One region of the Actinoplanes sp. NPDC023801 genome, then DNA from elsewhere that is predicted to be linked to it. Evidence: riboswitches for the same ligand, from Rfam matches in the RefSeq annotation. Region 1 holds a riboswitch; the other holds the start of a gene.
The links. Region 1 has a riboswitch for cobalamin ahead of AB0G04_RS10735 (CbtB domain-containing protein). Riboswitches for the same ligand answer to the same signal wherever they lie in the genome.
Positions count from the first base shown of each region.

Region 2: linked by a shared signal. The riboswitch ahead of AB0G04_RS20835 (ABC transporter substrate-binding protein) and the one ahead of AB0G04_RS10735 (CbtB domain-containing protein) in region 1 are both predicted to bind cobalamin.

Region 1 is NZ_JBFAAI010000004.1:187,244-191,531, reverse strand. Features, by position in the region: gene AB0G04_RS10745 (suppressor of fused domain protein) at 1-158, opposite strand, end outside; gene AB0G04_RS10740 (S8 family serine peptidase) at 155-1,318, opposite strand; adenosylcobalamin (AdoCbl) riboswitch at 1,413-1,566, shown strand; gene AB0G04_RS10735 (CbtB domain-containing protein) at 1,575-1,769, shown strand; gene AB0G04_RS10730 (CbtA family protein) at 1,760-2,515, shown strand; gene AB0G04_RS10725 (histidine phosphatase family protein) at 2,512-3,078, shown strand; gene AB0G04_RS10720 (AAA family ATPase) at 3,013-3,618, opposite strand; gene AB0G04_RS10715 (GNAT family N-acetyltransferase) at 3,642-4,106, shown strand; gene AB0G04_RS10710 (GNAT family N-acetyltransferase) at 4,103-4,288, shown strand, end outside.
Region 2 is NZ_JBFAAI010000011.1:69,685-73,972, forward strand. Features, by position in the region: gene mqnE (aminofutalosine synthase MqnE) at 1-155, shown strand, start outside; gene AB0G04_RS20815 (hypothetical protein) at 175-582, shown strand; gene AB0G04_RS20820 (DUF4229 domain-containing protein) at 595-909, shown strand; gene AB0G04_RS20825 (PadR family transcriptional regulator) at 977-1,300, shown strand; gene lepB (signal peptidase I) at 1,297-1,938, shown strand; cobalamin riboswitch at 1,949-2,081, shown strand; gene AB0G04_RS20835 (ABC transporter substrate-binding protein) at 2,170-3,096, shown strand; gene AB0G04_RS20840 (iron ABC transporter permease) at 3,152-4,207, shown strand.

The DNA.
Region 1 (4,288 bases):
CGCTCACCCAGCCCGTACGACACGAAATGCCAGTGCCCGTGCGCCGGGTACGCCGACGCCGCCCGCAACGCGAACCCCTCCGCCGGATACGACACGTGCCACGGCTGCGCCTGCGGGTACAGCCGGCCCATCGCCTCGGTGATGACCTCCCACATCATCCCGGCATTTGATCATGACCGTGGGCGGCCTGCCATCCCCGCCGCCGGCCCCGCGCCACCACCGCCGCCACCAGACCCGCCAGCAGCGCCAGCCCCGCACCACCGGCCGCGAACACCCCGGCGCGCTCCCAGTCACCGCCACCACCGGCCGCCACCGGCACCGCCGGCACCCGCGCCACCCCGGCCACCACCGGCCCGGCCTCCTCCGACAACGCCCGATACGGATTCAGCACCCCCGCGCCGTACTGACTGCTGCGCGCACCACCCGGCGCCGGATCAGCCGACCGCAACAACCGCTGCGTCAACTGCGACGCACTGTCCCGCGGAAACCGCTCCCGCAGCAACGCCACCGTCGCCGACACGAACGGCGCCGCGAAACTCGTCCCCTGCACCGCCCGGTGCCCCCGCAACGGCGCCAGCACCGTCACCCCGTCACCGAACGCCGCAATGTCCACATGCGGTCCCGGCTGCGAATAGTCGGCAACGGTACCGTCCGCCCGCACCGCACCCACCCCGATCACCCCCGGATACCCGGCCGGGTACGCCACACCACCGGCAGCACCCCCGTTACCGGCCGCCGCCACCACGATCACCCCGTCCTCGACCGCCCCGGCAATCGCGGCACGCACCTGCGGATCCGCCGACGGCATCACGAGCGAGACGTTGATCACGTCCGCGCGGGCCGTACCCGCCGCCCACGTGATCGCCTCCGCGAACGCCGCCGCACTCGACTGCCGCCCACCACCCGGCGTCCGGCCGTCCAGCTCCGTGTCCTCACTCACCCGGACCGGAATGATCGTCGCCCCCGGCGCCAGCCCCTGCACCCCGGTCCGCGCATCCGCCAGCCCCGCGATGATCCCGGCCACCGCCGTACCGTGCCCCACACAGTCCCGCCGCCCGTCCGCCGCACCGTGCAACAGATCCCGGCCCGCCAGCACCCGGCCCTTCAACTGCGGATTCCGTGCGTCCACCCCGGAATCGATCACCGCGACCCGCACCCCGGCCCCGGTCGCCAGACCCGCCAGCCGCGCCGGCGCGTACGCCTTCAACTCCACCGGCACCCCCGCCGCCACCCGGCCCGGACCCAGACACGGCGCCGCCCGCACCGGTGCCGCCGGCACCACCACCGCACCCAGCACACCGGCCACGACAACCGCCACGAACCGCACGAAAACGCCACCCCCCGCAGCACAACGACCGGCGTGGATGCTACCGCCGCCCAGTTGTGCCCCGCCCACCCCGGCCGTTAGGTTGAAACCAGCCAATTCTGCGGTGTGTGAGGGAAACCGGTGAGAGTCCGGTGCGGTCGCGCCACTGTGAACGGGCCCTCAGCCAGAGGGCCGGTGAGTCAGGACGCTCACGCGCCGCAGGCCCCATCGATCGGGACGCGTCATCCCGTAGGAGGTTCACTCCACCATGTCCAAGGCACAGACCCTCACCACGCCCGCGGTCTCCGCGAAACTCCTCGCCACCGCCGCCGGCTTCACCGGCATGATGCTGCTGCTGGCCTACCTCGTCGCCTTCGACCAGGGCGCCCTCTCCCAGACCGGCATGTACCTGCACGAACTCATGCACGACGGCCGCCACCTGCTCGGTGTCCCGTGCCACTGAGCCAGGCCACGCCCGGCTACATCCAGCTCCTGCTCCGCGGCCTGCTGGCCGGCCTCTTCGCCGGCCTGCTCGCCGGCGGCTTCGCCTACCTCGCCGGTGAACCCCACGTCGAGGCAGCCATCGCCATCGAAGAAGCCGCCACCCCCGCAGCGCAGACAGCCGGCGAACCCCTCGTCGACCGCGACATCCAGCGCGCCGTCGGCCTGCCCCTGGCCACCGCCCTCATCGGCCTGGCCCTCGGCGGCATCCTCGCCACCGCCTACACCCTCCTGCGACGCCACCTGCGCACCGGCAGCGACACCCACGCCGCCCTCGGCCTCGCCGCCGCCGGCTACCTCGGCATCGTCGCCATCCCCTTCCTCAAATACCCACCCAACCCACCCGCCGTCGGCGACCCCGACACCATCAACCAGCGCACCGCCGGCTACCTCGCCGCGGTCGCCCTCGGCCTGGTCGCCGTCTGGGCCGGCACCCTCGCCACCCGCACCCAGACCCACCAGTGGCGCCGCGCCGCCGCCGGCACCGCCGGCTTCCTCGTCGTCGTCACCATCGCCTACACCCTGCTACCCGCCTTCCACGAAGTCCCCGACGACTTCCCGGCCACCCTGCTCTGGGACTTCCGCATCTCGTCCCTCGGCACCCAGACCGTCCTCTGGACCGTCCTCGGCATCACCTTCGCCGCCCTGCTGAACCGGCTCGCCACCCGCACCGGCACACCACAGACGGCAACCGTCACCACCGCGTGACCAGACTGCGGCTGATCGCCGCCGGACACACCCCAGCCCTGCGCAAGGCAGTGTTCGGCGGCGACCACGACCTCGACGACGGCGCCCGCAACGCCACCGCACACCTGCGCGACTCACCCCTGCTGCAACCCCACCGATACCCCCACACCCGGTGGACCGTCGCACCGTCCCGCGCCGCCCGGCAGACCGCCACCCTCCTCGGCGCCCACCACACCGCCGAGGAACCCGCACTCCGCGACCCCGGCTACGGCACCTGGACCGGCCTCACCCTCGACCAGATCGACCAGGCCACCCTCGAACACTGGCTCACCGACCCGCACGCCCGCCCCCACGACGGCGAATCCCACACCACAATCACCGCCCGCACCGCCGCATGGCTGCACTCCCCACGCCAGACCGGCCACAGCCAGACCGTCGTCGCCCACCCCGCCATCATCCGGGCCCTGCTCGCCACCGCCCTGCAACTACCCGCCGGCCACCCCCACCAGCTCACCGTCTCACCGCTGGCCGTCGCCCACCTCACCCACCACCACCGCTGGACCCTTCACCTGCCGACCGCCTGACACCCGCAACCGGTCGAACGCCTTCGGACCCACCAGCGAGCCCAGCGCCGCCACAATCACCCGCGCACACGCCACCGGACCCGTCCGCGTCGTATCCACCACGACATCACGGTCACCGACCGCATACACCAACCCCTGCGACCGCGCCAAACCCACCGGCCGATCCCCGCGCGCCAACTCCCGCCGATCCAACTCCTCCGGCGCACACCGCACCTCGACCAGCGTCACATCGAACCCGCGCAACGTCTCCAGCAGATCCACCAGCCGCCACGGCTCACTCAACGGATAATCCATGATCACGTCATTGCCGGCCGACGCCAGCCCCGCCACCGCCCGGTGATAACCCCGCCGCGTCCGCGTCAACATGTCATAAACCCCGACATCGTCGAGCACCCGCGTATGCACCGTCGACCGCATCTCCCCCAACCCGTCCACCGGGAAGAAGAACCACGGATCCGCCAGCAACGGCAACAACGCCCGCCCCACACTGCTCTTACCCGAACTCGACGCCCCATTGAGCAGGATCACCCGGCCGTTCATGCCACGACCGTACAGTGATCACCGTGACCCTCCGCATCACCGTCGACGACCTCACCGGACCCGACATCATCGCCCTGCTCCAGGAACACGTCGACCAGATGCGCGCCATCACCCCACCCGAAAGCAAACACGCCCTCGACCTCGACGCCCTGCGCCACCCCGACATCACCATGTGGACCGCCCACGACGGCGACCATCTCCTCGGCTGCGCCGCCCTCAAACACCTCGACCCTCACCACGCAGAAATCAAATCCATGCGTACGGCCACCCGCGCCCAACGCCGCGGCGTCGCCGCCGCCCTGCTCACCCACCTCATCGAACAGGCCCGCCACCGCGGCTACCAACGCCTCTACCTGGAAACCGGCACCGCCGACTTCTTCCACCCCGCCCGCACCCTCTACCAGCGATTCGGCTTCCAACCCTGCGAACCGTTCGCCGACTACCGCACCGACCCCAACAGCACCCACCTCACTAAACTCCTCACATGATCAGCCCCCTCACCGCCGGCGACCTCGACACCTGCGCCACCCTGTTCGCCCGCACCTTCAGCCAACCACCCTGGAACGAAACCTGGCACCCAGCCGACGCCGCCCGCCGCCTCACCGACATGCTCAACACCCCACGCGCCCACGGCGTCCGCGCCACCACCCCCGACGGCCAGCTCACCGGC
Region 2 (4,288 bases), on a different contig from region 1:
CGCAGACCATGCACCGCGACGATCTTCTTCACCTGATCTGGGACGCGGGTTTCCAGCCCGTCGAGCGGGACACTCGTTATCAGGTGGTACGCGAGTACGAGAAGGCGCCGTCGCTTGCCGAGCGCCGCAGCGAGCCCCAGAAGATCTGGGCCTGACACGGGAGACGGTGGGCCGATGACCCAGCAGAAAGACGCCGGCGGTCGGCTGGCGACCATCAGCGACCTGCTGGGTTCGGCGTTCGCCGGGCTGGCCGTCGGTGCCGCGGTCCTGCTGGTCTTCGAGACGGTGATGGCACTGACCGGCCTCGGCCGGTTCGGCGAGTCGAACGGCTGGCTGGTGCTGATTCTGCCCGTCTGGCTGTTCGTCGAGGAGTTCCGCGCAGAAGGCTTCGGTGCGCACCGCATCATGGTGGGTGGTCTCGGCGCGGGTTTCGGCGCCGCGGCCGGGATGACGGTGGCCGGCCTGGTGGCCGAGGTCGCTCCGCCCTTGGTCAGCGGCGGCTCCGGCGCGGTCACCGGTACGGTCGTGTACTGCCTGGTCTGGTTCTACGGCCTCCGGTGGCTCAGCCATCGGTACGGCTGAGGGAGAGAACACATGAAGCCCGCCGTCAAGTACGCGCTCGGCCGTCTCAGTCTGTTTCTGATCGTGTTCGCCGTGCTGATCCCGACGACGCCGCTCAACATCCTGGTCAAGGCGATGGTCGCGCTCATCGCCGCGTCCGGTCTGTCGCTGATCCTGCTGCGCCGCTGGCGGGACGAGGCGGCGGAGCAGTTCGGCGAGATCGCCGCTCGCCGGGCGGCGGAGAAATCGCGTCTGCGCTCGGCGCTCGCCGGTGACGACGTCGCGGCGACCGAGGGGGACCGGGTCACCGCTGCGGACATCGTGGAACACGCCAAACGCGACGCCTAACCGACCGGCATCACATCGATGCCGGGCTCTTGACAGCACGTAAGTCGAGTTATGTAGAGTTTCGGCCATGCCGAGAACCCCGCATGCCTCCCCGCAGACCTTGCGGCTCTTCGAGGCGCTGATGAAAGACCCGACGGCCTGGCGTTACGGCTATGACCTGAGCCGGGAGACCGGCCTCGCGTCCGGAACGCTCTACCCCATCCTCATGCGCCTCACCGAGCAGTCGCTGCTGGAGGCCGGCTGGGAGCCCTCCGATCAGCCGGGCCGTCCGCCACGCCACACCTACCGGCTGACCGGTGACGGGGTCGCGCTGGCCAAGGTCCGGCTCGCCGCGGCAGCCGGGCCGGCGGCACGCCGGGCCGCGGGCGTGTCGATCGTGAGGCCGGCATGAAACGGGTGGCCTATCGGGTTCTGCGTTTCGCCGTCCGTGGGCGCCGGGAGCGGGGCGGTCCCTGGGGCGAAGCGGTCCTGGCCGAGTTCGATCACGTGACGAGCACCGGGGCGGCGCTGCGCTGGGCGTTCGGCGGCCTCCGGGTGGCCCTGCGGGAGAGATATTCGTCGCACCCGGCCCGCTATCGCCTGGCAGCCATGGCCCTGGCAACTCTGGCGGCGGTCCCGTTGCTCGTCACGGTCCACTATGTGCCGAGCCACGCGATGGAGCCGACAATCACCGTCACCAGCAGGCACATCGTCGACCAGGTCGCATTCCGGGTGACCGGCATCGATCACGGGGACATCGTGGCGTTCTCGCCGCCGGACGCGCCGTCGTCCTACCGGGCGTTGAGCCGCGTCATCGGCGTTGCCGGTGATCGCGTCGAGTGCCGTGAGGGAAAGGTGCTGCGCGACGGTGCGGCGCTTGACGAGCCATATCTGCCGCTCGACGCCCAGGTGGCCGGGACCGAGTGCACCACGGTGACGGTTCCGGAGGGGGCGATCTACGTCCTCGGTGACAATCGGGATGCCGCGCTGGATTCCCGGCACTGGGGTGTGATCAGGGCGGACGAAGTCACCGGTCGGGTCATCGTCTGAGGCGGCTGCGGCCTCCGGCACCGGCGTGGGTTAGCGTTTCAACGACCGCGCCGCAGCGAATCCGGTGAGAAGCCGGAGCTGTCCCGCAACTGTGATCCCTCCGTCGGAGGTCTAGCCAGGTCGCCTGGACGCGGTCGCGAATCAGCGCTCTCGGGAAGGGGCGCCTCGCGGGCGGCGGCCAGCGTGGTCCCTGTCGGCGAAGCACCACAAGCCCGGCCGACAGGAGGACCCATGAAACGCCTGTTCACCGCTGCGATAGCGGCCACCGCACTGTTCCTCACCGGATGTGGGGGCGAGGAGTCACAGCCCACCGTCACCGGCTCCGCGTCCAGCGCGGCCTCGGCGTACCCGGTGACGGTCGGGGCCGTGACCCTCACCGCACGGCCCGAGAAGATCGTCTCGCTGAGCCCGACCGCCACCGAGATGCTCTTCGCCATCGGGGCCGGACCGCAGGTCACCGCGGTCGACGACCAGTCGAACTTCCCGGCGGAGGCACCGAGGACCGACCTGTCCGGTTTCAAGCCGAACGTCGAGGCGATCGCGGCCAAGGATCCCGACCTGGTGGTGGTCTCGGCCGACACCGACGGCCTGGTCGCGCAGCTGGGCAAGCTGGCGATCCCGGTGTTCGTGTCGCCGGCCGCGCCGACCATCGACGAGACCTACAAGGAGATCACCGATCTCGGCGTGCTCACCGGCCGCCAGGCCGACGCGACGGCGCTGAACACGAGGATGGCGTCCGAGATCGACGCGATCGTCAAGGCGGTCCCGGCCCGGAGCAAGCCGCTGAGCTACTACTACGAGCTCAGCCCGGATCTCTACTCGGCGACGTCGAAGACGTTCATCGGCTCGGTCTTCGATCTCTTCGGCATGACCAACGTGGCGGACTCCGCCGACCCGGACGGCAAGCTCGGCGGTTACCCGCAGCTCTCGCAGGAGGCGCTGGTCAAGGCGAACCCCGACACGATCTTCCTGGCCGACGTGAAGTGCTGCCAGCAGTCCCCGGCGACGGTCAAGGCCCGAGCCGGCTGGTCGTCGGTCACCGCGGTCACGAAGAACCAGATCTACGCCCTCGACGACGACATCGCGTCGCGCTGGGGTCCCCGTACGGTCGATCTGGTGAAGTCCGTGGCCGACGCGGTGGTCAAGGTCCCCGCATGATCCGCCGCACCGGCCGGATGCCGGGGCCGGGAGAGCCCGCCTCCGGGTGCCTGGTGTGAGCCGGGGCCGGCCCGCCGGGCTGCGTCCGGCGTGGCTGGCCGCGGGTGTCGTCACGGTGCTGGCTGCCATGGTTCTCGGCCTTGCCTTCGGCACGGTCTCCCTGCCGCCGGGGGGCGTCGCTCTGGAGATGCTCAACCTTCTTCCCGGGGTACGGGTGGACAGCGGCCTCACCGAACGCGAGATCGCCATCCTCACCCAGCTCAGGCTGCCGCGGGTGGTGCTGGGGCTGCTGGTCGGCGGCATGCTGGCCCTGGCCGGGGCCGCCTACCAGGGCGCGTTCCGCAATCCGCTAGCCGATCCGCATCTGCTCGGGGTCGCCAGCGGCGCCGGGCTGGGCGTGACAGTGGCGATCGTCCTGGGTGCCGGCGCGGGGGACGGCATGACCAGCCTGCCGATCGGGACGCCGGCTGCCGCGTTCGCCGGTGCGGTCGGTGCGGTGGCACTGACCTGGCTGCTCGGGGCGGCCGGCGGCCGGGACCGCTCCCCGGCGACGCTGATCCTGGCCGGGGTGGCGGTGTCGGCGTTCCTGTCGGCGGCGCAGACGTTCCTGCTGCAGCGGCACGTCGAGTCGCTGCGCGAGGTCTATTCGTGGCTGCTGGGCCGGCTCTCCACCGCCGGTTGGCACGACGTGCTGGTGATCCTGCCGTACGCGGTGATCACCAGCGCGATCGTCCTGGCGCAGCGACGGGAGCTGGACGTCCTGACCGTCGGCGACGCCGAGGCGACCAGCCTGGGCCTCCACCCGCAGCGCAGCCGGTACCTGCTGATCATCGCGGCGTCGCTGGGCACGGCGGCAGCGGTCAGCGTCTCGGGGCTGATCGGTTTCGTCGGGATCATCGTGCCGCACACACTGCGTCTGCTTGCGGGACCCGGCAACCGGGCGTTGCTGCCGCTGTCGGTGCTGTTCGGGGCGGCTTTCCTGACCCTGACCGACCTGCTGGCCCGGACCGCCGGCGGAGACGCGGAAATCCCGATCGGGGTGGTCACCGCGTTCCTGGGCGCGCCGTTCTTCGTGCTGATCCTGCGCACCAGCAAGGCGGAGCCGACATGACCGGGCGAGCGGATCCCGCGCACCAGCAAGGCGGAGCCGACATGACCGGGCGAGCGGATCGAGGCGGGCCGGCGGGGTCCG